2 regions of the Bradyrhizobium sp. FW305-F6 genome follow, and region 2 is predicted to be linked to the other one. Evidence: riboswitches for the same ligand, from Rfam matches in the RefSeq annotation. Region 2 holds a riboswitch; the other holds the start of a gene.

Region 1 (15,479 bases), 140 kb from region 2:
CGACTCGGCCGAACTATGGATGGGGCCGGAGCCGAACGCACAATTACTTCTGCTCTGGCTGCTCGACCATTGCGGCGTCGAGAAAGCGGTATTTTCCAAGCTCGCGATACGTCGCCTGGACCTTGCCGTGGGCGATGTCGCGCCAGAGCAATTGGCCAGGATGAACCCGCCGATGGTCAGGCTCACGCAAGACCATCTTGAACTCGCCGCTCGTGCGTGGCGCGCTTATCGTGCGCCGACGCCGCTGGCCTGGAACGACCTTCTCGCTACGGATTTGCGCTTGCTTCCGCAGCTCGAGCCTTGCGTCGTCGCGCTGCTCGAAGAGCTTCCGAACGTGAGCAGCGGCCTTGGGGCCACGGAAACACGGATATTGCAACTGATCGCACCGGGCGAGGTGCAGCCCTTTGACGTCTTCCCCGGACATCAAAAGCCCAACGAGCGGCGCGTCTTCGATTACTGGGAGGTGGGCGCGTTGCTTGATGAACTTGCGCGCGGCCCGGTGCCGGCCGTATCCGGCTTGGAGGACGGACCGTTCACGCTGACCATGCATGATGATGCCCTCCGTCATACGCGTTACAAGCAATCCCGGCTGTCGCTCACGGATTTCGGGAAGGCCGTGCTCGCAGGAGACCAGGACTTCCGCAGCCATAATCCGCTTCGGCGCTGGTGGGGCGGCACGCTTCTCACCCATGAACGGCTGTGGCGGTGGGACGGCGAAAGCCGGCTGTTGATCGCTCCCGACTGACGCGTGTTCACCCGTATTGCTCATCAATTTGAGAGGCGATCATGTCAGGTCTGATCCTGACCACCAACGATCGTGCGGAAGACGTGCTACGCCGGTCGGGCCTGGCGAACGTCGCGCTCGGGTTCTATCCGCGTTTTGTCTGGAGGAAACTGCCTTCCGACGAGCGGCTTTTGAGGGGGCTGGAGCGCCGATCGGAAAAGCACTGCAATCCCGGCGATCATTGGCTCGATGAAGTTTGTCGTGAATCGCTCGACGATTTCGGCACGCGCGATATCGGTTTCTTCGAGCTGTGCGCGAAGTTCGACTCGATCGAAATATGGGTTGATCCACAACCCAACGATCAGCTGGTGCTCGTCTGGCTGCTCGACTTGCTTCGCCCTTACAAGGAGATCACGACCAAGCTGAGCCTTGTGCATGCGGACGATACTATTGGCAACTATGCTCCGGAGTCCGTCGCAAAATGGAAGCTGCCGGCCTTCAAGGTGACGGAGAACCATTTGGTGACGGCAAGCCGGGTCTGGCGGGCCTACCGGGCTGAAACGCCGGAATCCTGTTTTGATCTGCTGATGACGGATCTGATGATCATGCCGAGACTTCGACCAGCGCTCATCGCGCTGCTCGAAGAGCTTCCGGACAGCATTGCGGGCCTCGGTGCAACTGAAATGGATCTGCTGGATTACGTGAACGATGGGCAAACCGACCCAAGGCTCGTCGAGAACGCGCGATGGATTCGCGATGTATTCGACGAGAACGACGCGCGTGACGCTTTGCTCGAATTGGGGGCCTATTCGGCGCCGCCGCTCTTGTTGGGCGATCCGGCGTTCGACAATGAGGATCGTTACTTCGGCAGGAGCGAATGGATGCTCACGCTGACTGAACTCGGGCGTTCACTGCTCGCCCGCGAAGACGACATGTGGTGGCACAACCGAATCCATCGCTGGTGGGGCGGGACGGAGCTCACCAACGAAAAGCTCTGGCGATGGGATCGCGAAAGCCGGCTGTTGGTGGCGCCTTAGGGCAGATTCGCAGGGTGGATTCGCCAAAGGCGCAATCCACCACTGTTCGTATCTGCGGACACAGAAGAGGTGGGTTACGCCGCGCAACTGCGCTTTGTGCAGTCGCGCGGCTAACCCACCCTACGCGACCTTCGTCGCGTCCTACTCCGCGGCTTGCGCGTAATCGCTGACCGGCGGGCAGGAGCATACGAGGTTGCGGTCGCCGTAGACGTTGTCGACGCGCCCCACAGGGCTCCAGTATTTGTCGGTGCGCGAGACGCCCTGGGGGAAGCAACCCTCGGCGCGGGTATAGGCGCGATTCCAATCATCGTCCGCAATGTCGTGCACGGTGTGCGGGGCGTGACGCAAGGGCGAAGCCTCGATCTTGAACCGGCCGGATTCGACATCGGCGATCTCCTTGCGGATCGCGATCATGGCGTCGCAAAAGCGGTCGAGCTCGGCCCTCGATTCCGACTCGGTCGGCTCGATCATCAGCGTGCCCGGCACCGGGAAGCTCATGGTCGGGGCATGGAAGCCGTAATCGATCAGGCGCTTGGCGATGTCGTCGACGGTGACGCCCGATGTCGCCTTCAGCGGACGGGGATCAACGATGCACTCATGCGCGACGCGGCCCTTCTCGTTCTTGTAGAGCACCGGGAAGTGCGGATCGAGACGCGCTGCGATGTAGTTGGCGTTGAGGATGGCGATTTCGGTGGCGCGCTTCAGGCCTTCGCCGCCCATCATCAGGATGTAGATGTAGGAGATGGTCAGGATCGATGCCGAGCCGAACGGCGCGGCCGAGACCGGGCCGACCGGAGCGTCGGCCTTCGTCACGGGATGACCCGGCAGGAACGGCGCGAGATGCGCCTTGACGCCGATCGGGCCCATGCCGGGGCCGCCGCCGCCATGCGGGATGCAGAAAGTCTTGTGCAGGTTGAGATGGCTGACATCGGCGCCGTAATCGCCGGGCCTGGACAGGCCGACCTGCGCGTTGAGGTTGGCGCCGTCCAGATAGACCTGGCCGCCATGGCCGTGGACGATGTCGCAGATCTCGCGGATGTGCTCCTCGAACACGCCGTGGGTCGAGGGATAGGTGATCATGACCGCGGCGAGATTGTTCGCATGCTTCTCCGCCTTGGCGCGAAGATCATTGACGTCGACGTCGCCGTTCTTCTCGCAAGACACGACCACGACGTCCATGCCGACCATCGCGGCCGACGCCGGATTGGTGCCGTGGGCGGAGGAGGGGATCAGGCAGATCTTGCGGTGGCTCTCGCCGCGCGATGCATGATAGCCGCGGATCGCGAGGAGCCCGGCATATTCGCCCTGCGCGCCGGAGTTCGGCTGCAGCGAGATCGCGTCATAGCCGGTGATGTCGCACAGCCACTTCTCGAGCCGCGCGAACAGCGCGTGGTAGCCGGCCGCCTGCTCGCGCGGCACGAACGGATGCAGCGAGCCGAATTCCGGCCAGGTCAGCGGCATCATCTCGGTGGTCGCGTTCAGCTTCATGGTACAGGATCCCAGCGGGATCATGGCGCGGTCGAGCGCAAGGTCGCGATCGCTGAGCTTGCGCATGTAGCGCAGCATCTCGGTCTCCGAGCGATGCGCGTGGAACACGGGATGGGTGAGGAAAGCGGTGGTGCGCTTCAGATCGTCCGGCAGCGCCTCGCGCGTTTCGGCATCGATCTCGGCATAGGCAAGAGAGCCGCCGAAGGCGCGCCAGACCGCCTCGACCGTCGCAGGCGTCGTGGTCTCGTCGAGCGCGATGCGAAGAGCCATGTCGCTGATGCCGAGATTGATCTTCTCGCTTGCCGCGCGCGCGACGATCTCGGCGCGCTTGCCGCCGGCATCGACGCTGAGCGTGTCGAAGAAGCTGTCTGATTGCGGCGCGAAGCCGAGCTTGCGCAGGCCGCTGGCGAGCACGGCGGTGCGGCGATGCACGTTGCGGGCGATCTGGGTGAGGCCTTCGGGACCGTGATAGACCGCATACATCGAGGCGATCACCGCGAGCAGCACCTGCGCGGTGCAGATGTTGGAGGTCGCCTTCTCGCGGCGGATGTGCTGCTCGCGGGTCTGCAGCGCAAGCCGATAGGCCGGCGCTCCACGGGAATCGACGGAGAGGCCGACGATGCGGCCCGGCAGCGAACGCTTCAGCGCATCGCGCACCGCTATGTAGGCCGCATGCGGCCCGCCATAGCCCATCGGCACGCCGAAGCGCTGGGCCGAGCCGATTGCGATGTCGGCGCCGAGTTCGCCGGGCGATGCCAGCAGCGTCAGCGCCAGCAGATCGGCGGCGAGAATCGCGAGCGCGCCCTTGGCCTTCAGCGCGGCGATGGCGGGCCTGAGGTCGCGCAGCGCGCCGGAAGAACCCGGATATTGCAGCAGCGCACCGAGCACGTCGGCCTTGTCGAGATCGGTGAGGGGATCGCCGACGACCAGGGTCCAGCCGAGCGGCTCGGCGCGGGTGCGCATCACCGCGAGCGTCTGCGGATGCACGTCCTTGTCGACGAAGAAGGCCTTTGCCTTCACCTGGGAGTGGCGCTCGGCCAGCGCCATGGCTTCGGCGGCGGCGGTGGCTTCATCGAGCAGCGAGGCATTGGCGACGTCGAGCCCGGTGAGGTCGCAGATCATGGTCTGGAAGTTGAGCAGCGCTTCCAGCCGGCCCTGGCTGATCTCGGGCTGATAGGGCGTGTAGGCGGTGTACCAGGCCGGGTTCTCCAGGATGTTGCGCTGGATCACCGCGGGCAGGATCGTGCCGGAATAGCCTTGGCCGATCAGCGAGGTGAACACCTGGTTCTGACGCGCAAGCTCGGTCATGTGCGCGATCGCCTCGGTCTCGCTGAGCGGCTTGCCGAGGTCGAGCGGGGCCGCCTGCCGGATCGAAGCCGGCAGCGTCTCCGCCATGAGCGCGTCCACGCTTCTAGCGCCGACGGTCTCGAGCATCGCGGTGACATCGCGCGCGGAGGGGCCGATGTGGCGGCGGACGAAGGAGGCGGCGGTGTCGCCGTTGGTCTTGCGGTGCGCGGTCATCATTGGGTCCTCGCTAAAAGTCATATGTCTTCGCCGTCATGCCCGGGCGTAGCCGTCTGAAGGACGGCGTCGCTTCGCTCGCCTATGTCCCGGGCATCCACGTTCTTCGTGCCGTGAGAGAGACGTGGATGGCAGGGACAAGCCCGGCCATGACGATGTGGAAAGATCGCGCGTCATCTCACGCCGTGTGTGCCTTGTACGCAGCCTCATCCATCAGGCCGCCGAGCTCGCTTTTGTCGGCGATCCTGATCTTGAAGAACCAGGCCTTGCCTTGCGCGTCCGAGTTCACCAGCGCCGGCTCGGCCACGAGCTCGGCATTGGTCTCGAGCACTTCGCCGGTCACGGGCGCGTAGACGTCGGACGCCGCCTTGACGGACTCGACGACCGCGGCGGCTTCGGCCTTCTTCAAGCTCCGGCCGACCTTGGGCAGGTCGACGAACACGACGTCGCCGAGCTGCTGCTGGGCGTAGTCGGTGATGCCGACGGTGGCGACATCGCCGTCGATCGCCAACCATTCGTGATCAGAGGTGTACAGCGTGGTGGTCATCGTGGGGTCCTCAGCGTTTGTAGGTGTTCTTCACGAAGGGCATGGCGGCGACCGCGACCGGCAATCGTTGGCCGCGCACCTCGGCGAACAGCTTGGTGCCCAGCGCGCTCGATGCGGTGGGCACGTAGCCCATCGCGACCGGCGCGTTCAGGCTGGGGCCGAAGCCGCCCGATGTGACCTGTCCGATCGGCTCGCCGCCGGTCTCGTTCGCAAACAGCGGTGCGCCTTCGCGCACCGGCGCGCGGCCCTCGGCGCGCAGGCCGACGCGGCGGCGCGGCGCGCCGCCGTCGAAATGGGCAAGGATCTTCTCGGCACCGGGGAAGCCGCCGGCGCGCATCCCGCCGGAGCGGCGGCTCTTCTGCACCGACCATTCCAGCGCGGCCTCGACCGGCGTGGTCGCGGTGTCGATGTCGTGGCCGTAGAGGCAGAGCCCCGCTTCCAGCCGCAGGCTGTCGCGAGCCCCGAGACCGATCGGCAGCACGTCCGGATCGTCCAGCAGCAGCTTGGCGAGGTGTGTGGCGTCGCCTGATGGAGCGGAGATCTCGAACCCGTCCTCGCCGGTGTAGCCGGAGCGCGAGACGAAGCATTTGATACCGGCGACCTCGTGCGGGCCGGCATCCATGAACGTCATGGCCGCGGCCTCTGCACAGAATTTCGCCAGCACGGCTTCCGCCTTCGGCCCCTGCAGCGCGAGCAGGGCGCGGTCGGCGAGGGGCTCGATGATGCAGTCGCCGGACAGATTCGCGCGCAGATGCGCCTCGTCAGCGTCCTTGCAGGCGGCGTTGACGACCAGGAACAGGTGATCGCCGAAATTGGCGACCATGAGGTCGTCGAGAATGCCGCCCTCGGCATTGGTGAACTGGGCGTAGCGCTGCCGTCCCGGCGCGATCGCAACGATGTCCTGCGGCACCAGCCGCTCCAGCGCGCGGGCGGCGTCCTCGCACTTGCCGGATTTCGGCAGCAAGCGGAGCTGGCCCATATGGGAGACGTCGAACAGGCCGGCCTTGGAGCGGGTATGGAGGTGCTCCTTCAGCACGCCCGCGGGGTACTGCACGGGCATGTCGTAGCCCGCGAACGGGACCATCTTGCCGCCCAGGGATACATGGAGCTCGTAGAGCGGCGTACGTTTCAGGGCGGCTTGGTCGTGCGCTGGCATCATGGGACCCTCGGCGGTTCCCCGGGGACGATTCCCCGATGGACACCAGTCGAAGCCCCATCTGTCGCTGTGCCTGAGAGTATTATCCCGTCGGCGGACGCAGTCCGGGTCTTAAGCCCGTCGGCGCCTCTTTCCAGATGCTGTCAAAGCCACGCGGTCCTTTTGCCTGAGAGTTTCCGGGGCGGTTGCTCCTTCGGCGCCGGCTGCCTAAAGCCGGTCTCTCCCGACGTGGCCGTACGATACAGATGGGTACAGATCACAGGGGAGCCAAGCCTGTCAACGCGGCACTGGCGCCTTTCAACGGGATTGCGCTGCTGCGGCAACCCTCTGATCTGTCTGCACAGTTTCTGGACAGGAAAGCTGGCCTTGTCTAAAAGCGCATTGGCCCGCAGATATCAGCCTTAACGTTCCGGTTCGGACGGCAGGACAGCGGGTCCAAGCACACCCGATTGGATGAACATGAGCGGCGTCAACGAGATCAGGTCGACCTTTCTGAACTTCTTTGCCGAGAACGGCCACGAGATCGTGGCGTCCTCGCCACTCGTGCCGCGCAACGACCCGACGCTGATGTTCACCAATGCCGGCATGGTGCAGTTCAAGAACGTCTTCACCGGCGTCGAGAAGCGGCCCTATCAGCGCGCCACCACTTCGCAGAAATGCGTGCGCGCCGGCGGCAAGCACAATGACCTCGACAATGTCGGCTACACCGCGCGCCATCTCACCTTCTTCGAGATGCTCGGCAATTTCTCGTTCGGCGATTACTTTAAGGAGCGCGCGATCGAGCTCGCCTGGAAGCTGATCACGACCGAGTTCGGCCTGAAGAAGGACAAGCTGCTGGTCACGGTCTATCACACCGACGACGAGGCGGCGGGGCTGTGGAAGAAGATCGCCGGCTTCTCCGACGATCGCATCATCCGCATCCCGACCTCGGACAATTTCTGGGCGATGGGCGACACCGGTCCGTGCGGCCCGTGCTCGGAGATATTCATCGACCGCGGCGAGCACATCTGGGGCGGGCCTCCGGGCTCGCCGGAAGAGGACGGCGACCGCTTCCTCGAATTCTGGAATCTCGTGTTCATGCAATACGAGCAGGTGACGAAGGAGGAGCGCGTCGGCTTGCCGCGTCCCTCGATCGACACCGGCATGGGCCTGGAGCGCATGGCCTGCATCCTCCAGGGCGTCGAGAGCGTATTCGAGACCGACCTGTTCAAGAACCTGATCGACGCGACCGCGTCCGCGCTCGGCAGCGGCCCGACCGAGCAGACCGTCGCCTCGTTCCGCGTCATTGCCGACCACTTACGCTCCTCGGCCTTCCTGGTCTCGGACGGCGTGCTGCCCTCGAACGAGGGCCGCGGCTACGTGCTGCGCCGGATCATGCGCCGGGCGATGCGTCATGCGCAGCTGCTGGGCGCCAAGGAGCCGCTGATGCACCGGCTGGTCTGGGCGCTGGTCCGCGAGATGGGCCAGGCCTATCCCGAATTGATGCGCGCGGAAAAGCTGATCGAGGAAACGCTGCGGCTGGAAGAGACCCGCTTCCGCAAGACGCTGTCGCGGGGCCTTGCCATTCTCGACGAGAAGAGCGCGGGCCTTAAGAAGGGCGACATGTTCGACGGCGACGTCGCCTTCACGCTGTACGACACCTACGGCTTCCCGCTCGACCTGACCCAGGACGCGCTGAAGTCGCGCGGCATCGGCGTCGACCAGGCCTCGTTCACCGACGCCATGGAGCGGCAGAAGGCCAAGGCGCGCGAATCCTGGAAGGGCTCGGGCGAGGCCGCTTCCGAGGCGATCTGGTTTCCGCTGCGCGAGAAGCTCGGCGCCACCGAATTCCTGGGTTACGAGACCGAGAGCGCCGAGGGCGTGGTCTCCGCGCTGGTCAAGGACGGCGCCGAGGTCACGAGCCTGAAGGCCGGAGAGACGGGCGCGATCGTGCTGAACCAGACGCCGTTCTATGCGGAGTCCGGCGGCCAGGTCGGCGACACCGGCGTGCTCTCGGGCGAGGGCGGCATCAAGGTCCGCGTCACCGATACGCAGAAGAAGCTCGGCGATCTCTTCGTCCATATCGGCACGGTCGAGAGCGGCGAAGTCAGGCTCGGCACCGCGCTGCAGCTCGAGGTCGATCATTCCAGGCGCTCGACCATCCGCGCGCATCACTCGGCGACCCACATCATCCACGAGGCGCTGCGCCAGGTGCTCGGCGATCACATCGCCCAGCGCGGCTCGATGGTCGCGCCGGATCGCCTGCGCTTCGACTTCGTGCATCCGAAGCCGATCACGGCCGAGGAGCTGTCGCGTGTCGAGGACATCGCCAACGACGTGGTGCTGGAGAACGACGAGGTGACCACGCGCATCATGGGCGTCGACGAGGCCCGCGAGGCCGGGGCGCGCGCGCTGTTCGGCGAGAAATACGGCGACGAGGTCCGCGTCGTCTCGATGGGCAGGACCGCGCGTGAGCGCGGCGCCAATATGCTCGGCTGGTCGGTCGAGCTCTGCGGCGGCACGCATGTGCGGCGCACCGGCGACATCGGCCTGATCACGCTGACGGGCGAGAGCGCGGTGGCCTCGGGCGTGCGCCGCATCGAGGCGCTGACCGGAAATTATGCCCGCCGGCACGCCAACGAGACCATGGCGCTGGCGAAGACCGCGGCGGGCGAGCTGCGCACCTCCGTGGACGACGTGCCGGCGCGCATCGCCGCGCTGATGGAGGAGCGCAAGAAGCTCGAGCGCGAGCTCTCCGACGCCCGCAAGAAGCTGGCGATGGGCGGCGGCGCAGCTGCGAGCAACGGCGCGGCGAGCGGCGTGCGCGAGGCCGGTGGCGTCAAGCTGATGGCGCGGGCCGTGGAAGGCATCGAGATGAAGGATCTCAAGAGCCTCGCCGACGAGGCCAAGAAGCAGATCGGCTCCGGCGTCGTTGCCATCGTCGGCGTCACCGAGGATGGCAAGGCCGGTGTGGTCGTGGGTGTCACGCCGGACCTCACCACGCGATTCAACGCCGTGAATCTGGTGCGCATCGCCTCCGAGGCGCTCGGCGGCAAGGGCGGCGGCGGCCGGCCCGACATGGCGCAGGCCGGCGGCCCCGACGGTGCCAAGGCGTCCGAGGCGCTCGCGGCGATCGAAAAAGCGATCGCGGGCGCGTAAGCCGGCATGCGCCCCGTTCCGCGCGGACGTGGGCTTCGCGATCCCGATCTGCGGGATCGCCTCTACGAATTGCTGGAGCACGATCCGCTGGCCTATTCGGCCGGGTCGCGCTTCATCCAGTTGATCATCGGGGTCATCGTGCTCAATGTGGCCGCGATGATCCTCGCCTCGGTGCCGGAGCTGGACGCGCGGTTCGGCGCGCTGTTCGCGGGCATCACCATCCTGTCGGTGATCGTGTTCGCGCTGGAATATGCGGCGCGGCTGTGGACCGTCGCCGGCCACACCCAGCGCAAGGGCTCGGCGCTGTCCGACCGGCTCGGCTATGCCTGCTCGGCGCTCGGCATCATCGACCTCATGGCGTTCCTGCCTGCGGCGATCGTGCTCGCCACCGGCGAGCATGCGACGCTGGCGGCGCTCGGCGTGCTGCCGTTCTTCAAGCTGATCCGCTATTCCCCGGCGATGCGCTCGCTGCTCGCGGCCGTGCATGCCGAGCGTCGCGCGCTGATCGGCTGCGTGGTCATCCTGATCGGCGCGGTGCTGACCTTCGCCTCGCTGCTCTACGCCATCGAGCGCGACGTTCAGCCCGACAAGCTCGGCACCATCCCGCAGGCGATGTGGTGGGCGATCGTGACGCTCGGCACCGTCGGCTATGGCGACGTCGTGCCGGTGACGCCGCTCGGCAAGTTCGTCTCGACCTTCGCCATCACCGCCGGCTTTGCCATGATCGCGCTGCCGGTCGCGATCATCTCGACCGCCTTCGCCGAAGAGGTGAAGCGGCGCGATTTTGTGGTCACCTGGGGCATGCTGGCGCGGGTGCCGCTGTTCTCGCACCTCACCGCCGCGGAGATCGCCGACATCATGCGGCTCTTGCGCGCGCGCACCATCGAGCAGGGCGAGGTCCTGGTCCGGCGGGGCGACGCGGCCTCGTCGATGTATTTCATCACCGCCGGCGAGGTCGAGATCGCGCTGCCGAGCCAGCATGTGCGCCTCGGCGACGGCACCTTCTTCGGAGAGATCGCGCTCTTGCACAAGACCAAGCGCAGCGGCACGGTGACGGCGACGCGTAAGACGCGCCTGCTCGTGCTCGACGCGCAGGATTTTCACGCCTTGATCGAGCGCATGCCGACACTCGCCGACCACGTTCACGAAACCGCCAAGGCAAGGCTCGCCGACACCGGCGATCTCGCGCTGGCCGAGCTGGCGCAGGCCGAAGAGCAAGGCGCCGACCGGTGAGCGGTCAGCCTTTCTTCAGGAACACATAATCGGCTGCGTAAGGCGCGCTTCTGAACTCGCCGGCCTTGTCGCAGGCGCCGGCGAGCTGGCCGCCATAGGTGTGGATGCGCTGGACGGTGGTCACGGGCGTGAGCACGCCGCTGCCGCGGTGAGCGATGACGTCCAGCTTCAGCCAGGGAATGTCGGCTGCGGTCGCGCCCGGCGCGCTGCCGACGGCTTTGCCGGTCACCGCGCTGCCGTCGGCGTGCTCCCAGTTCGGCCCGGCATAGTGGCGGCCGATGGTCTTGCCGTCCGAGAGAAGCGTCGCGATCGGCTCGCGGAAGGCCCAGGCGAGCTTGCCGTCGGCGCCGGCCTTGCACTCATAAACCTGCGCACCCTCGGCGTGGACGCTGAGCACGACGGTCTCACCCGGTGCGGCGATGGCCGCGGGAAGCCGGTCTGCGGCTCTGGCTTGCCCCGCCATGGCGGCGAGCAAGAGCAGGCATGGGATGGCTGGCTTGATCGGCATGGTCGCTTCTCCGCGCGAGGGCCATGGAAAAGAAAAAGGGCCACGCTTGGCGTGGCCCTTGATCATGCCTGGCCCAGTCGGGCGAAATTGCGGACGGCTCAGGCCGCCAGCTCTTTCGTCAGGTTCTCGGCGACCTTGTCGAGGAAGCCGGTGGTCGAGAGCCAGCGCTGGTCGGCGCCGACCAGGAGCGCGAGGTCCTTGGTCATGTAGCCGGCCTCGACGGTGTCGACGCAGACCTTCTCCAGCGTGTTGGCGAACTTCGCCAGCTCGGCATTGTTGTCGAGCTTGGCGCGGTGGGCGAGGCCACGGGTCCAGGCGAAGATCGAGGCGATCGAGTTGGTCGAGGTCTCCTTGCCCTTCTGGTGCTCGCGGTAATGGCGGGTCACCGTGCCATGAGCGGCTTCGGCTTCCACGGTCTTGCCGTCGGGCGTGAGCAGCACGGAGGTCATGAGGCCGAGCGAGCCGTAGCCCTGCGCGACGGTGTCGGACTGCACGTCGCCGTCGTAGTTCTTGCAGGCCCAGACATAGCCGCCGGACCATTTCAGCGCCGAGGCCACCATGTCGTCGATCAGGCGGTGCTCGTAGGTCAGGCCCTTGGCGTCGAAGTCCTTCTTGAACTCCTTGTCGAAGATCTCCTGGAAGATGTCCTTGAAGCGGCCGTCATAGACCTTGAGGATCGTGTTCTTGGTCGACAGGTACACCGGGTAGCCGCGCAGCAGGCCGTAATTGAATGAGGCGCGGGCGAAGTCGATGATGGAGTCGTCGAGATTGTACATTCCCATCGCGACGCCGGCATCGGGGGCCTTGAACACTTCCTTCTCGATCACGGTGCCGTCCTCGCCGACGAACTTCATCGACAGGGTGCCCTTCCCGGGGAACTTGAAATCGGTGGCGCGGTACTGGTCGCCATAGGCGTGGCGGCCGATGATGATCGGCTTGGTCCAGCCGGGAACCAGGCGCGGCACGTTCTTGCAGATGATCGGCTCGCGGAAAATCACGCCGCCGAGGATGTTGCGGATGGTGCCGTTCGGCGACTTCCACATCTGCTTGAGATTGAACTCCTTCACCCGGGCCTCGTCCGGGGTGATGGTGGCGCACTTGACGCCGACGCCGACCTTCTTGATCGCCTCGGCCGCGTCGATCGTGACCTGATCATTGGTGTGGTCGCGGTATTCCATGCCCAGGTCGAAATAGAGCAGCTCGACATCCAGGAACGGGTTGATCAGCTTGTCCTTGATGTACTGCCAGATGATCCGGGTCATCTCGTCGCCATCGAGTTCGACGACGGGATTGGATACCTTGATTTTTGCCATGATCGGGGAAGCCTCTTGGGAACGGCGCTCGTCGCGCGCCAGCTGGAATATCCGCCGCCTCTTAGCACCACCGCGCGGCGGGCGAAAGCCAAGGGATTATGCACTTTTAGCTCATCCAGCTTGCGCAGGCGGGGAGCGGCGGGCCGGCGCTCGGCAAGCCCTTCGGGTCGCGTTCCCGGCGCGATTCAAAAGTCGAATCCAAGTCGTTATTTCCCTTGAGAATTTCGTCAGGACAGGCAAACGACAGGCGGACAGCGCCCGAGCCGGCCCAAGACCGTTTCGAATGACCGTTTCGAATGACCGGTTCGAATGGCCGGCTTGAATCAATTCCTGAAGAGGGCCTTGCCGGGGCCTTGAGAGACAGTGTGAAAGCGAAGCGAGATGTCGGGGACTGACAAGAGCAAGGCGGGCCTTTCCCTCGACGGGCCCATCGTCATCCTGGTCGAGCCGCAGCTCGGCGAGAACATCGGCATGGCCGCGCGCGCCATGGGCAACTTTGCGCTAGGCCGGCTTCGCATCGTCAATCCCAGGGACGGCTGGCCCAACGTCGCGGCACAGCGGGCCGCCGCCGGCGCCGACCACATCCTCGAAAGGGTCGAATTGTTCGGCACGGTGCAAGAGGCCGTCGCCGACCTCGACCTCCTGTTCGCCACCACCGCGCGCCCCCACGACCAGGCCAAGCCGGTGGTCGGGCCGGAGGCCGCGGCGGCCGAGATCGCCGGTCACGTCGCCACAGGAGGGAAGGCCGGCATCCTGTTCGGCCGGGAGCGCTGGGGCCTGACCAACGAGGAAGTCGGGCTCTCCAACCGCATCATCACCTTCCCGGTCAACCCGGGCTTTGCCTCTCTCAACCTCGCCCAGGCCGTGCTGCTGGTCGGCTATGAATGGTTCAAACGCGCCACCTCCGGCGCGCTGCCGCACGCCATGCCGGAGCGCTCCGAGCGCGCCTCCCAGCACCAGATGCAGGCGTTCTTCGACAACCTCGTGCGCGAGCTCGACAAGGTGGAATTTTTGCGGCCCGCCGAGAAGCGCGACACCATGCTGGTGAACCTGCGCAACATCTTCACCCGGATGGAGCCGACCAAGCAGGACATGCACACGCTGCACGGCGTGATCATGGCGATCGCGGAGGGGCGCAAGGGCCCGGCCAAGGGCGGCGTGCTCGACGGCGAGCAGGCCACGCGCCTGCGCGCGTTGCTGGCCGAACACGGGCAGGGCGGCGGCGTGCCCGACAGCGGCTCGACCGTGCGCGGCCTTGCCCGCCTGCTCCGCCGCAACCCGACCGACGCCGAGCGCCTGCTCTGGCAGGCGTTGACCCGCGACCGCCGCTTCGCAGGCGGGTTCAAGCGGCAGACGCCGGTGGGGCGCCATATCCCGGACTTCGTCTCCTTCCCGCACCGGATCGCGATCGAGCTGGTCAACCCGGGCGAGGGCGAGGCGATCGCGGCGGACCGCGCGGGCCGGCGGAGCTGGCTTGAGGCGCGGGACTATCGCGTGCTCGACATCCGGGCAGTGGATGTGGAGCGCGATCTGGAGGCGGAGCTGGTGCGGCTGCAGGGGATGATCGAGCAGAGCGCGTAGATTTCGCGCCGTCTCGTAGGGTGAGTGAAGCGGAAAGCGTGCCCACCGTCTCTCGCTGATGATCAAGAGAAGATGGGCACGGCGCTGTGCGCCTTTGCCCATTCGACGAGATATTCGTAGCCCGGATGAGCGAAGCGATATCCTGGAAAGCTTCCGCATGTCGCTGCGCTCATGCGGGCTACGGCACTGCATTATGACGGCGCAGTCGCTCTTCTTTTTTCGCTGGTTCGTGCTCACCTGCCGATCAACCCGCCTTCGCCCACTTACCCGCTCACCGATGCAACGCCGGACACGGCGCCCGCGCACCATCCATCTTCCTTGATGCATATCAAAGACCGGGAAACTCCGCCGCCTACGCTTTGTGCGCAACAGGGAGGGTTCGAGATGTCGATCAGCCGTCGCCAAGCACTTGCTGCCTTCAGCGCCGCCATGTCGGCGTTTGCGATGTCCCGAAGCGCCCGCGCCGAGTTCGACGGTCCCGTCATCAGGGCCCTGGAAGGCGGCGAAGATTTCTGGCTCGCTCAGGACGCCTATGTCTACGGCTATCCGCTTGTGACGATGGAGATGACCCGGCGGGTCATGACCAACGTTGCGGCGCCGCAGGGCACGCGCGGGCCGATGGGGCAGTTCGTCAAGCTGCGCAAATATCCGGATGCCAGCTTCAAGGATGTCACGGCGCCCAATGCCGACACCCTCTACACGACCGCCTGGATCGACGTCGGAGACGAGCCCTGGATCCTGAGCATGCCCGACATGAAGGACCGGTACTTCCTGTTTCCGATGCTGGACGGCTGGACCAACGTCTTCCAGGTGCCGGGCAAGCGCACCACCGGCACCAAGGCGCAGACCTACGCGATCACCGGCCCGGGCTGGAAAGGAACGCTTCCCGCCGGCATCAAGGAATACAAATCGCCCACGAGCATGGTTTGGATTTTGGGCCGGATTTACTGCACCGGCACGCCGGAAGATTACGCGGCCGTGCATGCGGCGCAGGACGAGTTCAAGCTCTTTCCTCTCAGCGCCTACGGCAAGTCCTACTCGCCCCCGGCAGGCAAGGCCGATGCGTCGATCGACATGAAGACGGCCGTTCGCGACCAGGTCAACCGCATGGACGCCGCCACCTATTTCACGCTTCTCGCGCAATTGATGAAGCGCAATCCGCCGGCCGCCGCGGATGCGTCGGAGGTCGCCAAATTCGCAAAGATCGGTCTTATCCCCGGCAAGGATTTCGAC
Region 2 (15,479 bases):
TCGCGGATGTCGACCTCGATCACGCAACTATAGGCGCTTGCGATGCCGGCGCAGATGGTGCGGATGCGTTCAGAGACCAGGGCGCGAACTTCCTTCGAGAAGGTGCGGATGGTGCCGCACAGATGCGCATCGCCCGGAATGACGTTGTAGGCGGACCCCGCATGGATCTGGGTGATCGACACCACTGCGGCCTGCAGCGGCTCGACGTTGCGGCTGACGATGGTCTGGATCGCCTGCGCCAGCGTCGTTGCGATGATCACGGCGTCCTTGGAGCGCTCGGGCATCGCGCCATGCGCGCCGTAGCCGGTGATGCGCAGGTCGAAGAAGTCGGCGCTGGCCATCGCCGGGCCCGGCAGGATCGCGATCTCGCCATGGTTGAGGTCGGGCGCGTTGTGCAGGCCATAGAGTTCGTCGCAGGGAAACTTCTCGAACAGGCCGTGCTTGATCATGGCGCGGGCGCCGCCGAGGCCTTCCTCGGCCGGCTGGAAGATCAAATGCACGGTGCCGTCGAAATTCCGGGTCTCGGCGAGGTAGCGCGCGGTGCCGAGCAGCATGGTGGTGTGGCCGTCATGGCCGCAGCCGTGGAAGCGGCCCGGGATTTTCGAGCTCCATTTCAGGTTGGTGTTCTCCTCCATCGGCAGCGCGTCCATGTCCGCGCGGAGACCAATGCGCTTGCCGCCCGAGCCCTTGCCCTTGATGACGCCGATCACGCCGGTGCCGCCGAGGCCGCGATGCACCTCGATGCCCCAGCTCTTCAGCTTGTCGGCGACGATGCCGGAGGTGCGCACTTCCTCGAAGCCGATCTCGGGATGGGCGTGGAGGTCACGCCTGATGGCGGTGAGTTCGTCGGCGTAGCCGTCGATGCGGTCGATCGTGGGCATATGGTCCTGTCCGGGTTAGCGTGAAGGAGGATTGAAAACGGGGCCGTTCGGCTTGATGCGGATGCCCGGCCGCAGGCGCGTCCAGGGCAGGGTGGCGGTGTCGGCCGGCATCGCGCCGGGCGCGGCGCAGATCATCAGCTTCTCCGCGATCGGCTCGAAATCGGCGCGGAAGTGTACGGAGCTCTTGTTGACCAGGATCTTCTCTTTTGTGGGCTCGATGCCAACGTAACGATACATCGCCTGGTCGGCGAGCTGGGCCTTGTGCGAGGAGACGACGACGCGGACATCGCCGATGCGCAAGGCCGCGGACGGGCCCATCTCCATCTCGCGGCCGCCATAATAGGGACCGGGCGCGACGAAGCGGCCATCGGAGAGCTTCTCGACGACGAAGGTCTCGCGGTAGGGTTCGTCGCCGGGAATGCCCGACTTGCCGCCGAGCGACAGCGTCACGGTGGCGCCGACGCCGGCCGCATGCGCGGCCTTGGCCGATTCCGGATCGTAGATCGCGCCGGTCGCAGCACTTGCTCTGTTGCGCACCAGCGCGCGCAGCATGCCCGTGGTGTCGGAATCACCGCCGGCGCCCGGATTGTCCTGGGTGTCAGCGATGATGATCGGCTTGCTGGCGTTCTTCGCCAGTTCCATGGCGTGCCGCACGCCCTCGTCCGGCGACCAGATCTTGCCGTCGAAATCGTCCTCGTGGCTCTCGATCAGCTTCGCGATCGCGTCCGCCGCGCGATCAGCGTCGGCTTGCGTCTTGCCATAGGCGAAGACACTCGGCCCGCAGTCCCGGAAATCGGCGGCCGGGAAGCCCGGCGCGAACGAGAGGGTCGGAACGGCGTCGCCTTCCAGTGCGGCGAGCTTCTCATAGATGCCCTTGGTCGGCTGGTCGTTGGTGCATTGCCAGCTGATCGGGATTAGGAACGGCAATTGCCGGAACGCCTTTGCGAAACGCTGCTTCGTGTTCAGCAGCAAGGCGAGATGCCGCGCGCAGGCGCGGCCGGTCTCGGCCATGTCGACATGGGGATAGGTGCGGTAGGCGATCAGCGCATCCGCGTGTTCCATCATTTCGGGTGTGACATTGGCATGCAGGTCGAGGCTCGTGACCAGCGGAACATCCTTGCCGATGACGCGGCGCACGCGCGCCAGGATCTCGCCTTCGCCGTCGTCGAGATGCTCGGTCACCATGGCGCCGTGCAGATCGAGATAGACCGCGTCGAGCGGGCCGGCGGCTGAGATGCCGTCGACCATCACCTTCACGATGCGCTCGAACGCATCCTTGGTGACATGCGCCGAGGGGCTCGCGCCGCAAGCGATGGTCGGAACGAGTTCCCAGCCGTTCGCTTCGGCACTGTCGACGAAGCCGGCGAGGCCGACATTGATGCGGCGCATCACCTTCAGCACGTCGGCGCCTTCCGTCATCGCCGGCCAGCCGCCGCCATGCTGGAAGTCCGCGAACGTCGCCTTGGTCGGAGCGAAGGTGTTTGTCTCGTGCAGGAAGCCGCCGACGGCAATACGTGTCATTCAGTTCAGTCCCAATTGAAAGTGCGCGACGTTAGCCTTGGCTCGGAGGAGAGGGCAAGGCAGGAAGCACTCGCGACGTGCATAGGGTCAGGACGATTTGGGAATGCTGCGTCCCAACTCCGCCGTCATTCCGGGGCGCGCCACTTGGCGCGAACCCGGAATCCATCATGCGACAGAGTCTGCGGCCAAATGGATTCCGGGCTCATCGCTGCGCGATGCCCCGGAATGACGACAGAGAGTGTTGCTACGCGCTCGCCGCCACGCTTTCGGCCACCGGCCGGAAGTTCGCAAAATCCCAATCGCGCCCGGGCGCGGCATCCAGCAGCGCCTTGGTATAGGCCTCCTTCGGATGCGTCAGCACCTCGCCGGCGGGGCCCTGTTCCACGACGCGACCGTGCTGCATCACCACCACCTCGTCGCAGATCTGCGCGGCGACGCGAAGGTCATGCGTGATGAACAGGATGGCGATGCCGAGCCGCTTCTGGATCTCGTCCAGGAGTTCCAGCACCTGCGCCTGCACCGAGACGTCGAGCGCGGAGACCGCTTCGTCCGCGACCAGCACGTCTGGATCGAGCGCGAGTGCGCGGGCAATGGCGATGCGCTGGCGCTGGCCGCCGGAGAACTGGTGCGGATAGCGCGAGACGGCATCGGCCGGCAGGCCGACCAATTCGAGCAATTCGCGCGCGCGCTTCATCGCGTCGGCATGCGCCACGCCGTAATTGACCGGGCCTTCCGCAATGCTCTCGCCGACTGTGACGCGCGGGTTGAGCGAGCGATAGGGGTCCTGGAACACGATCTGGATCTTCTGCCGGTGCGGCTGCAGCAGGCGGCGCGAGATGTCGGCGATCTCGCGGCCGGCGAGGCGCACGCCGCCGGAGGTCGGATCGATCAGGCGGACGATGCAGCGTGCCACCGTCGATTTGCCCGAGCCGCTTTCGCCGACGATGCCGAGGGTGCGGCCCTTGCGCAGCGTGAGCGTGACCTTGTCGGCGGCCACGACCTCGCGGCCTTTGCCGAAGAAGGCGCGCTCCTTGTAGACCTTGCTGAGCTCGTTGGCCTCCAGGACGACGGGCTCGCGGCTGTCTTCGCGCGGCGGCCGCGGCACCAGGCTCGGCACCGACGAAAGCAGGTTGCGGGTGTATTCCATGGTCGGATTGCGCAGCACGGTTTCGAGCGGACCGGTCTCGACCAGCCGGCCCTGCCGCATCACCGCGACGCGGTCGGCGATCTCGGCGACCACGCCCATGTCATGCGTGATGAACAGCACGGCGGTGCCGTGATCGCGCTGGAGCTCGCGGATCAGGGACAGGATCTGCTTCTGCGTGGTGACGTCGAGCGCGGTGGTCGGCTCGTCCGCGATCAGGAGCTTCGGCTCCAGCACCAGCGCCATCGCGATCATGATGCGCTGGCGCTGGCCTCCGGAGAGACGGTGCGGATAGGAGGCAAAGATGCGCTCGACCTGGGGCAAATGGACCTGCTCCATCATGTCGAGAATGCGCTTCCTGCGGGCCCTCGCGTCGAGCTTGGTGTGCGCGCGCAGCACCTCGTCGATCTGGCGGCCGACCGGTACCACCGGATTGAGCGCGGTCATCGGCTCCTGGAAGATCATCGCCATCTGCGTCGCGCGAAGCTGGCGCAGGCGGCGGTCGGTCGCGGTGAGCAGCTCCTCGCCGACCAGCTTGACGCTGCCGCCGGTCGGCACCAGCGTGCCCTTCGGCAGCAGGCCCATCGTGGTGAGCGAGGTGACCGACTTGCCCGAGCCGCTCTCGCCGACGAGGCACAGCGTCTCGCGCGCGCGCACCTGGATCGAGATGCCGTCGAGGATGTTGGCCCCGTTCGGCTTCTTGCCGACGGAGACGACGAGGTTGTTGATGTCGAGGATGGTGTCGGTCACGTCAATTCTCTCCGTCATTCCGGGGCGCGCGTAGCGCGAACCCGGAATCCATCGGGCCGCAGTGTCGGGGTGAAATGGATTCCGGGCTCGCGACTTCGTCGCGCCCCGGAATGACGAAACCGAGGATCATCACTTCCCCTCCCGCTGCTTCATGCGGGGATCGAGGGCGTCACGGGCGGCGTCGCCGATAAGGTTGATGCTGAGGATGGCGATCGAGAGCAGAAGGCCCGGCCAGAAGATCAGCGACGGCTTGATCTGGAAGTACTGGCGACCCTCCGCCATGATGTTGCCCCAGGTCGGCGTCTCCGGCGAGATGCCGGCGCCGAGGAAGGAGAGGATGGCCTCGGTCAGGATCGCGGACGCGCAGATATAGGTGCCCTGGACGATCAGCGGCGCAATCGTGTTCGGCATCAAATGGCGCCACATGATCTTCGGCAGGCTCGAGCCGACCGAGATCGCGGCCTCCACGTAAGGCTCCTCGCGTGCCGACAGCACGACCGAGCGGACCAGGCGCGCGACGCGCGGAATCTCGGGGATCGTGATCGCGATCAGCACGGTCCAGAGGCTGGCGCCGGACAGCGACACCACGGCGATCGCGAGCAGGATGCTCGGCATCGCCATCAGGCCGTCCATGATGCGCATCATCACGGCATCGACCAGCTTGAAGAAGCCGGAGACGAGGCCGATCGCGAGCCCGATGACGATCGACAGGATCGCGGCGCCGATCCCGATCAGCAGCGAGATGCGGCCGCCATAGATCACGCGCGACAACACGTCGCGTCCGTAGGCGTCGGTGCCGAGCAGGAACTGGCCGGACGAGGGCTTCAGCCGTTGCGAGGGCGCGAGCTGGATCGGGTCATGCGGCGCGATCAGCGGCGCCAGGATCGAGATCAACACGATCAGGGCGAGCAGGAACGTCGCCGCGGCGATGATCGGGGTCGAGGTGAGGAATCCGAACCGCGGCCGCAGCGGCGTGGTGATCGGAATGGACGACTGGGGAAGGGTATCGACCGACATATTGTTGTTGTCCTTGCCTCAGTACCGGATCCGGGGGTCGAGAAGGGTGTAGGCGACGTCGATGACGAGATTGACGACGACGTAGATCAGCGAGGTCAGCAGGATCATCGCCTGGATCACCGGATAATCGCGCGCCAGCACCGCATCGACGGTGAGGCGCCCGATGCCGGGGATGTTGAACACGCTCTCGGTGACAACGACGCCGGAGATCAGCAGCGCGAAGCCGGTGCCGATCACGGTGATCACGGGCACCGCGGCGTTGCGTAGCGCATGGCGCATCATCACGGCAACCTCGTTGATGCCCTTCGCGCGCGCCGTTCGCACGTAGTCTTCACCGAGCACGTCGAGCATCGCCGCGCGCGTCATGCGCGCGATCAGTGCGATGTAGATGAAGGAGAGCGCGCAGGTCGGCAGGATTATGCGCTCGAAGAACGGACCGAAGCCGTTGAAGATGCTGCGGAAGCCCTGCACCGGCACCCAGCGCAACTCGATCGCGAAGATCTGGATCAGCACATAGCCGACCACGAATACCGGCACCGAGAAGCCGAGCACGGACAGGCCCATGACAAAACGGTCGATCCAGGTGCCGTGCTTCCAGGCGGCGATCACCCCCAGGGGAACCGCGACGATCACGGCGAGGACGATGGTGCACAGCGCGATCGAGATCGACGGCTCGACGCGCTGGCCGATCATCTTGATGACCGGCAGGTTGGAGATCAGCGACGTCCCGAGGTCGCCGTGCAGCAGCTTGTTCACCCAGGTGATGAACTGCACGATCAGGGGCTCGTTGAGGCCGAGCGAGTCGCGGATGCGTTCGAGCCGCTCGGGCGTGGCGTTGTCGCCGGCCAGAATCGCGGCGGGATCGCCCGGCGTCAGCCGCAGCAGCAGGAACACGAACAGCGCGACGACGCCCATCACGGGCACCGCGGCCAGAACGCGGCGAATAAGATAACCCAGCATGCACCTATCTCCGGCTAAGTAACGTGGGGGGCCTCGAGGCGCCCGTGAACTCTGTCGTGTCTATCATGCCTGTCACTTGGGCTGAAAAGGCCGTCCGGAGACGCCGTCCTCTTGGGGCAAATTGTGTGCCAAGGCCAGCGCTGTCGCAAGAGGCAGGCATGTCTCCGGTTGGCCACTCAGGATGCATGCCGCAGCTCGCGCTCAACCCCAAGTGAGGCAACGGTCGGCGGTGCGTTGAGCCCGCGCCAGCCGTCGATGGTCCCGGCGATCATCTGCGCGGTCGCCGCGGACAAGGTCCAGCCGAGATGACCGTGCCCGGTGTTGAAGAACACGCCCGGCATCCGTCCTGCGCGCACCACCGGCATCATGTTCGGCATCATCGGGCGCAACCCGGCCCAGGGCACGACGCGCGACGTTTCGACGGCTGGGAAGTTGCTGCGCACCCAGTCGATCAGCGGCTGCACGCGGTCGGCGCGGATGTCGCGATTGAAGTCGTTGAACTCGGCCGTGCCGGCCACGCGGAAGCGATCCGCGCCGAGCCGGCTGGTGACGATCTTGGCGGCCTCGTCGAGCAGGCTCACCGTTGGGGTGGCATTGCGGCTTTCGGCGGTGTCGAGCTGCACGGTGATCGAATAGCCCTTCACCGGATAGACGTTGACGCGCTCGCCGAGCAGGGCGGCGAAGTGACGGCTGGCAACCCCGGCGCAGACCACGACACCGTCCGCCTTCAGCATGCCGCGCGCGGCGGCATCGCTCGCGGAAAGATCGGCCCAGCCGAGCACGAAGCCGCTGCCGGCAGGCGCGATCGAATCGATGCCGGCTTCGTGGATGAAGGTTGCGCCCCGCCGCTTGCAGGCGTCCGCCAGCCCGCGGGTGAACTTGTGGATGTCGCCGGTCGCATCCGACGGCGTGTAGAAGCCGCCATAATAGTCTTTGCGCAGCGTCGGCTCGATGCTGCGGATTTCCTCCGGCGTCACAGGGCGGCGGTCGAGACCGCCTTCCTGCAGCAGCGCGTTGACGCGCAGGCCGGATTCGAACCCGGCCTTGTCGCGATAGATGTGAAGGATGCCGCGGCGCTCGAGATCGAAGTCGATGCCCTCGCGCGTCGCAAGGTCGAACAGATACTTGCGGGCTTCGATCGCGAGCCGTGTGGTCTCGATCGTGTTGGCGCGGTAGTTGCCGATGTTGGCGACGAACTCGCTCATCCACGAATATTTGTGCCAGTTCGGCCGCGGATTCATCAGCAGCGGCGCGTCGCGCCGGAACATCCAGCGCAAGCCCTTCAGGATCGTCGCGGTGCTGTTCCAGACTTCGGCGTTCGATGCGGAGAGCTGTCCGCCATTGGCGAAGGACGTCTCCATCGCGGCGTAACGGTGCTTGTCCAGCACCGTCACCTTGTAGCCGCGTTCGAGCAGGGCATAGGCGGTCGTGACGCCGGTGATGCCGGCGCCGATGATGGCGATATGAGTCATGACGTGGTTCGGGGCTCCCGTGTTTAGAGTCGGCTAACCGCCGGCCAAAGGCCGTTGGCGGCGCCCCATCTGTCACGGTTACCTGAGAGCTTGACCCGCCGCGGATTGCGCAGCGGATTATCCCCTTCGGTGGACGTCACGATTGCATGCAATCGCGCCGCCTCTCTCCAGATCGTCCTGACGATACGGTCCTTTTGCCTGAGAGTTTCCGGGGCGGTTGCTCCGTCGGCGCCGCAATGAAGGCTGACAGCCTTCGTTGCGATCTCTCCCGCGTCGTCGCGTGGACGGCCGAGCAGTACGACACGCCTCATTTTTGGACAAGGCTAAATTTAAACCGCCACTGCCGCCGTATTGTGCAGTGCAATGTTGATTCAACTTATTCCAGCGTCGCCAGCAATCCCGCCATCAAGCGGCCGCGCTCGACCAGGCTGTCGACCTCGATGAACTCTTCGAGCGTGTGGCCATTGCCGCCGCGCACACCGAGGCCGTCGAGGGTGGGGATTCCCATCGCGCCGGTGAAGTTGCCGTCCGAGCCGCCGCCGGAGCTTGCATGCGGCAATTCCATGCCGAGAGATTTGGCAATGCCGCGGGCCTGTTCATAGAGCGCCATGGTGCCGGCATCGGGCTCCCAGACCGGCCGCGTCACGCCGCGCGTGACCTTGAAGGTGACGTCGTTGCTGGTGCCGGACAGCGCCAGCATCCGTTCGACGCCGCGGTCGAGATCGGCCTGGCGCTTGGCCATGGAGAGCGCTTCGCCGGTCGCCGTGGTGGCAACGCAATTGACCCATTGGCCGCCATGGACCACGCCGACCGAGAAGGTGCAGTCCTCGGTCGTCATCGCGTCGATTGCGAGGATCTGGCGCGCCATCTCGCGGATCGCCGAGCGTCCCGCCGACAACGTCGCGCCGGCGTGGCTCGGCCGGCCCGTCGCCTCGAGATTGAAGCGCGCGATGGCGTAGCGCCCGGTGGTGACGCCGTTGTCGGCGCGGCCGGGCTCAGGCACCAGCACATACTTGTTGCGCGCGGCTTCCGCCTCGATGATGTCGCGTGTGGAGGGCGTGCCGACTTCCTCGTCCGGCGTGAACAGCACGGTGATCGGCAGCGGCGTCGTGAAAGAGGCGCGCGCCAGCTGCCGGATGGCTTCCAGGGAGAGGTAGTTGCCGCCCTTCATGTCGTAGATGCCGGGGCCGTAGCACTTGTTGCCCTCGCGCCGCCATTTCAGCTTCTCGATGGTACCGACGGGGTGGACGGTGTCCATGTGCCCGGCGATCAGGATACCCGGCTCGCCCTGCTTGGGATGAGGAAAACGCGCGCGGATGACCCCGCCGAAGCCCTGGCGGCCGGCGATGCGTTCGATCGTCGCACCCATGATTGCCATATCCCGCGCTGCGATATCGAGCATGCGGTCCACGGCGCCGGCGTCCCAGGTCGGGCTTTCGCATTCGACCCAGCCGCGCAGGCCCTCGAGCATGGCCTCGGAATCAAAGGGAAGATTGGCAGGATTCATCTCAATGTCTCTCAAGCATGGAAAGATGGAACGCGCATTGCATTGGCGCGGACGGGACAAGCGGAGGGTGTTGTAGAGCCAAACCGGTCTTTGTGGAGCCCGTGCGCGCGCCGCCAGGGCTTGCACCGAAACCGGATTGACGCGCTTCGCACTGTCTGCAAGTCTCGAAAAGATAAAGGCATTGCATGAGGTTAGATCGCCCAACGAACGAACCTCATGCTCAACCAATAATCTGCCTTTGAACAGTTTCACGTCAGGAGAACTTTCTATGTTCCACTTCATGCGCCGGGGGCCTCGCGCGTTCGCCTCCAAACTTGCGCTGTCGGTCGTCGCGCTTTCGACCGCGCTGGCCTCGCCGGTGCTTGCGGCCGGCAAGACCCTCACGGCGGTGATGCATTCGGATCTGCGCATTATCGATCCGATCTTCACCACGGCCTACATCACGCGTGACCATGGCTACATGGTTTACGACACGCTGGTGGCCACCGATTCCAACTTCAAGGTCCAGCCGCAGATGGCGGACTGGAAGGTCTCCGACGACAAGCTCACCTACACCTTCACGCTGCGCGACGGCCTGAAGTGGCATGACGGTGCGCCGGTGACGGCGGAGGACTGCGTCGCTTCGCTGAAGCGCTGGGCTGCGGTCGACGGCATGGGCCAGAAGCTCATGGACTTCACCGCCAGCATCGAGGCGACCGATCCGAAGACCATCACGCTGAAGCTGAAGGAGCCCTACGGCCTGGTGCTCGACTCCATCGGCAAGCCGTCCTCGCGCGTCGCCTTCATGATGCCGAAGCGCCTTGCGGAGACACCGCCGGACAAGCAGATTCCCGAGCAGATCGGATCCGGTCCCTTCAAGTTCGTGCAGGGCGAATTCCAGCCCGGCGTGAAGGCGGTGTACGTCAAGAACACCGACTACGTGCCGCGCAAGGAGCCGGCGAGCTGGACCTCCGGCGGCAAGGTGGTGAAGGTGGACCGCGTCGAGTGGATCACCATGCCGGACTCGCAGACCGCGGTGAACGCGCTGCAGTCGGGCGACATCGATTTCATGGAGAACCTGCCGTTCGACATGTTGCCGGTGCTGGAAGGCAACAAGGAGCTCACGATCCAGGTTCTGAACAAGTTCGGCTTTCAGACGCTCGGCCGGATGAACTTCCTGCATCCGCCGTTCGACAACGTGAAGGTGCGTCGCGCCGCCTTGCTGGCCATCAACCAGAAGGACGTGCTCGATGCGCTGGTCGGCAACGCCAAATACCAGAAGATCTGCGGTGCGTTCTTCATTTGCGACACGCCGCTCGCGACCGATATCGGCTCGGAGACCCTGGTCAAGGGGAACGGCATGGCGGAAGCCAAGAAGGCTCTCGCCGAGTCCGGCTATGACGGCACGCCGATCGTGATCATGGCCCCCGGCGACGTCACGACGCTGAAGGCGCAGCCGATCGTCGCGGCCCAGCTGCTGCGCGAGGCGGGTTTCAAGGTCGACCTTCAGGCGACCGACTGGCAGACGGTTGTGAGCCGCCGCGCCAGCCAGAAGCCGCCGAAGGAAGGTGGCTGGAACATGTTCTTCACCAACTGGGTCGCGGCCGACGTGTCCAACCCGATCGCCAATCTCTCGATCGGCGGCCAGGGCAAGAAGGGCTGGTTCGGCTGGGCGGAGGACGCCAAGATCGAGCAGCTCAAGGACGCTTTCGTCCGCGCGGCCTCGGTCGACGATCAGAAGAAGATCGCCGCCGACATCCAGAAGCAGGCCTATGAGCAGGTGATCTACATTCCGCTGGGGCAGTATCTGATCCCGAGCGGCTGGCGTAAATCGCTGACCGGCGTGCTCGACGGTCCCGCGACCCCGGTGTTCTGGAACGTCGACAAGAAAGAGTAGACGCAGCACGCCTCGCGTGTGGAAAAAGAACGGCGCCGCAGTCTCCTGCGGCGCCGTTTTCTTTCAACGATTTTTGGATCGCTATGGTCTAACAGTGACTGTCGCGCAGCTGCTCCAGCCCTTCGCTCGCGAACGCTAGGCTCGGACCCATCCGTTCATCGGACCGAGGCCGCGAAATCGGCTGTTCGATCTCGGACGCGAGCTGGTCCGATCTGTTGTCTTGTTCCATCTCGACCATCCTCTGAATTGCTGCGGTACAACATCGGCAGGGGCGGGAAGTTCCTGACGGATGGTCACGAAAGGTGCGCCGACAATTGCGTCCTTCACTGGACGTTTTCCTGCGACCTCGGGCGATGGCAGCATTCAGCTTCCCGCCTGAACCGATCGCCTTGCCTGCGGCCGACAGCTGTCGAAATGCCATCGACATCGCCGAGGCCCGAGGCCGGGGGGAGTTATCGACTTGGCCGATCAACAACCGCTTGAATTGATTGCCCCGGCCCGCTGCAGACCGTGAGACAAATCGATCTGCATTCTCGTGGTTTGCCGCAAAGCCTGCTACCCGTCACTCCTTCGAGTGACCGTCGGTATTTCGCCTGTCGCGCCTGGAACGACGATACTCGCGCGGCGTGAGCCCGGCAAAGGCCAGCATCCGGGCAACGAGATGACTCTGGCTGGAGAAGCCCGCTTCCGCGGCCACGGCGGCTATCGACATCGTTTCATGTTCAAGCAGCCACATCGCACGACGAAGGCGCTCGTCCCGGACGTAGTGTCCGGGGGTCGTTCCGAACGCATGCCGGAATGCGAGGGCGAAGCGAGTCGTTCCCATGCCCACCAGACTGGCCAACGCGGGGACGTCGATGCGGCCGTCCAACGACGCGCCGATATAGCTCCGCAGAACCTCAATCTGGGCCCCTGTCAGCGTCGGTTGGGCGGCATGGCCCGGTGTCGGCAAAACAACGGGATTGGCCGCGCCATGCGCGGGTGCAGAACGCCTATATCTTGAGAAATTGTGGGAGTGCTGGTCGAGCAGCAACGATAGTCCGTGCTCCGCAACGCTCTCAACTGGGTCGGCCGGACAGTCATGAATGGCGGTGAGTGCGTCCAGCGCGCCAACGATTTCGGCCCATCTGGCGGCAAGGGACGGTGCCAGGGGCGAAGAGTCGAGTTTGAGTGGCTCCGCTGGGGCAGCCCCCAGATACAAACGGCAAGCGGCATTCACCAGGGACGGTGCAATGATGATCGCAGTATCGGCGAGGTCGTGCGACGTCTCGACCTCACGAGCCGCTCCGGATGCGAAAGGTATCCAGCGGCCTTGCTCGCAATCGACGACCCGATCGGGTGTCTGCACTCTTGCGTTTCCCTTCGTGCGCAAGAAGATGGCGAGACCCCCGTCATCTGAAGCCAACCCCTCGAGGCTCAGCCGGAAGGGCATCGAGAAACGAGCTCGAATGACGCCGACGCCGCCGGCCGAACGTCCATGCAGCGTGATCCGGGCCCGGCGGTCATCGCCCAAAAATGAAAATCGGTTCTTGCCGTAAAGGCTTGTCAGCGTCGCTCTTACCTGATCGGGGCCGGCGTCGGAAAAACGGAAACTACCCAAATTCATTTTTCCCTTCCTCGCTCATCAGCGGGGCTGTGCGGGCTCGTAAATGATTGGCGTGAGGCTTTTGATGGCCGATGTAAAAAATGCGTCGAAATCTGCAAGCGGAGTTCCGCCATTGTGCCCTATGGAGAAGTCCGGCGCCAGCGGCCGCTCGCGTTGCGGCGAGGGCGGCCCATCTAAAAGGTGAATAGCAATGATTTTGACCAAGAGATTGGAAGTGTTGGTTTTGGGGGCGACCGTTTCCAGCGTGCTCATGGCAGCTCCCGCGCTCGCCGGCACGGTCTTCACCGACGGCACGTTCAGTACGAGCAACTATATTGTTACCTCTTATTCGGGTCCGGCAGTAACGACGTCCTATGGACAGACGCCTTCAGGCAATCCCGGCACTGCACTGGAAGGCAGCTACGGCGCACAGGGCGGAAATGCTCCCGGGGTGCTGTTCACGGCCATCAACACGAACTTCGTATACAATCCGGGCGTAAGTGGTGCCATCGGCTCGCTATCAGCCTCTCTCGACCGGTTCTTCGAGCCGACGGTCAATGGGGCGCAGATCGCAGTCGGGAGCTACTCCCTTCGCATCCTGGCGCAGCAGGACGGTAAGATCTACCAGAGCATCTTTACGTTCGGCCCGTTCAATCAGCCCGGCGGCAACTGGTACACGCTGGCCGCGACGAATATTCAGGCAAGCGATTTCAAGCTGTTCGATCCCGCCAACTTCAGTGCAGCGGGATCGGCGACCGGGCTGGACTTCTCGGGAGACGCCATCACTTTCGGCTTCGCCATGCGAGCGGCCGGTGCAGTCGATTCGAACGGCGCTCCGATCGATTTGCCCTCGTCGGGCATTTTGCGAGCCGACAACTTTGAGCTTTCGATCGCGGCGGTCCCCGGGCCGATCGTCGGGGCAGGATTGCCCGGCCTGATCATTGCCTTCATTGGGATCGGAATCGCACTGCGGTCGCGCAGGAGCTTGTCGCCGCTGGCGGCCTGACCTCCCGCGTGCGAAGCTCCGGCCCGAGCACGATTGGCCGCAGGCTTGGAAGGTCATGGACGCGTCGCCCGATTCCGACGATACGATCGACGATGATCGGAGCGGACGACGCGCCAAGCGCGGCCTTATGGAGCGTCACTTCCTCATCTCGGAACGTGGGAGCACCGTCGGCAGGGAAATACTTGCCGGCCTGACGACCTTCGTGGCCATGGTCTACATCGTCGCCGTCAATCCCGCGGTGATGGCCCAGGCCGGCATGGACCGCAACGACGTCGCGATCGCGACGATCATCGTCTCGATTGCCGGCAGCATGGCAACCGGCTTGTTGGCAAACCTGCCGCTAGGTCTCGCGCCGTCCATGGGATCCAACGCGTTTTTCGCGTTCGTCATCGTTGGTCAGATGGGCCTGTCATGGCAGGCGGGCCTGGCGATCATGCTCATGTCCGGCGTCATCGTGCTCCTGCTGGGCATCGCAGGCATACGCGAGCGCCTTACGCAAGGTATTCCGGACGACATGAAGATCGGCCTGAACGCTGCCTTCGGAGTGTTCCTATGCCGGATTGCGGTCAGCCAGATGGGTCTTTCAGCCGGCCCGGATTCCCGCCCCGACGCGGGATTGATACTCTTGCTCGTTGCCGCAATACCCGCAACGTTCGTACTGGCCGCACGCCGGACTCCGGGAGCCCTGATCGGATCCGTCCTGGTCACGGCGACGATCTGTGAATTGGTGAGCGGGCGTGGCATGGCGAATATGTTCGCGGCCTTGCTTCCGGTTTGGCCGCATTGGCCTCTGCATACGGCATTCGCGCTGGACCTCGGTCCTCTTGCAGCAAAGCCGCTGGAGGGACTGATCGCGCTGGCCTTCGTGACCTTCAACGAATGCGTCGGGCTGATCGCCACCACCGTCACCGTGACGCGAACAGCGGGGTTGGAGATCGCCGGCAGCGTGCGTGCCGCCTATATGAGCGACGCATCTGCGACAGTGCTTAGTGGCCTTCTCGGCACCGCGAGCGTCAGTCCATACATCGAATCCGTCGCTGGCGTCGAAGCGGGAGGCCGCACCGGCCTGACCGCGATCGTGGCCAGCGTTGGATTCATCGCGACCCTGTTCTTCTCACCGCTGTTTTCGTCCATCCCCCCGGTTGCGACCACGCCTGCTTTGATGACCCTGGGCGGACTGATGGCATGGCGCAGCATCGGCGAGCTCGCGGCAAAGGACATCGTTTCGACCATCGTGAGCGTCACCATGGCCGTTGCCGCCCTGTTATCCGGCAATTTGACCGATGCCCTGGCGCTGGGGATGATTGTCTACCTCGTCGCGCGATGGCATGCCGGCATCGTTTCCCGACCTGCGCGGGTTTTCTGCATCCTGTTTGTCGCGACGTGGGCCGTTTCCAAGCTTGTGGTCTGAGTTCTCAACTGCAGACACGCATGCGCCCTATCAGCGGCCCATGCACGAGCTTGAATCGGGCTAGTTGATCGGGCGATGATGCGGCCTGAACAGCCGCCCTTTCTCCACGACCAGCACGATCGCGAGCGCGGCGAGCGTCGACAGAAAGAAGCCGACCGAGAAGGGCATCAGCGTGCCGTCGAAGCTCTGCCCGATCGCCATGCCGACCGCGATCCCGATCAGCGTCGTGATAGACCCGTAGAGCGAGGAGGCGGTCCCGGCGATGTGGCCTTGCGGCTCCATCGCGAGCGCGGTGAAATTGGCGACCATCATGCCGAACGAGAACATCATCAGCGCGGAGAGCAGCATG

What was found. A riboswitch is a leader RNA that binds a small molecule or an ion and turns the genes downstream of it on or off. The one in region 2 is predicted to bind glycine.
Region 1: it holds a riboswitch for glycine, as region 2 does, so the genes downstream of both, gcvT (glycine cleavage system aminomethyltransferase GcvT) here and AC3WLX_RS21300 (D-amino acid dehydrogenase) in region 2, are expected to answer to the same signal.

Annotation. Positions count from the first base shown of each region.
Region 1 is NZ_JBYSYD010000003.1:47,098-62,576, forward strand. Features, by position in the region: gene AC3WLX_RS20540 (hypothetical protein) at 1-745, shown strand, start outside; gene AC3WLX_RS20545 (hypothetical protein) at 787-1,761, shown strand; gene gcvP (aminomethyl-transferring glycine dehydrogenase) at 1,903-4,770, opposite strand; gene gcvH (glycine cleavage system protein GcvH) at 4,949-5,317, opposite strand; gene gcvT (glycine cleavage system aminomethyltransferase GcvT) at 5,328-6,476, opposite strand; glycine riboswitch at 6,619-6,709, opposite strand; gene alaS (alanine--tRNA ligase) at 6,933-9,611, shown strand; gene AC3WLX_RS20570 (cyclic nucleotide-gated ion channel) at 9,618-10,844, shown strand; gene AC3WLX_RS20575 (DUF3455 domain-containing protein) at 10,849-11,352, opposite strand; gene AC3WLX_RS20580 (NADP-dependent isocitrate dehydrogenase) at 11,451-12,665, opposite strand; gene AC3WLX_RS20585 (TrmJ/YjtD family RNA methyltransferase) at 13,047-14,246, shown strand; gene AC3WLX_RS20590 (DUF1254 domain-containing protein) at 14,631-15,479, shown strand, end outside.
Region 2 is NZ_JBYSYD010000003.1:191,707-207,185, forward strand. Features, by position in the region: gene AC3WLX_RS21275 (M20 aminoacylase family protein) at 1-881, opposite strand, end outside; gene AC3WLX_RS21280 (M81 family metallopeptidase) at 897-2,402, opposite strand; gene AC3WLX_RS21285 (ABC transporter ATP-binding protein) at 2,647-4,296, opposite strand; gene AC3WLX_RS21290 (ABC transporter permease) at 4,426-5,313, opposite strand; gene AC3WLX_RS21295 (ABC transporter permease) at 5,332-6,273, opposite strand; gene AC3WLX_RS21300 (D-amino acid dehydrogenase) at 6,450-7,745, opposite strand; glycine riboswitch at 7,813-7,918, opposite strand; glycine riboswitch at 7,922-8,026, opposite strand; gene AC3WLX_RS21305 (M20/M25/M40 family metallo-hydrolase) at 8,122-9,252, opposite strand; gene AC3WLX_RS21310 (ABC transporter substrate-binding protein) at 9,521-11,128, shown strand; gene AC3WLX_RS21315 (AraC family transcriptional regulator) at 11,691-12,734, opposite strand; gene AC3WLX_RS21320 (hypothetical protein) at 12,753-12,986, opposite strand; gene AC3WLX_RS21325 (hypothetical protein) at 12,985-13,719, shown strand; gene AC3WLX_RS21330 (solute carrier family 23 protein) at 13,775-15,130, shown strand; gene AC3WLX_RS21335 (multidrug effflux MFS transporter) at 15,191-15,479, opposite strand, start outside.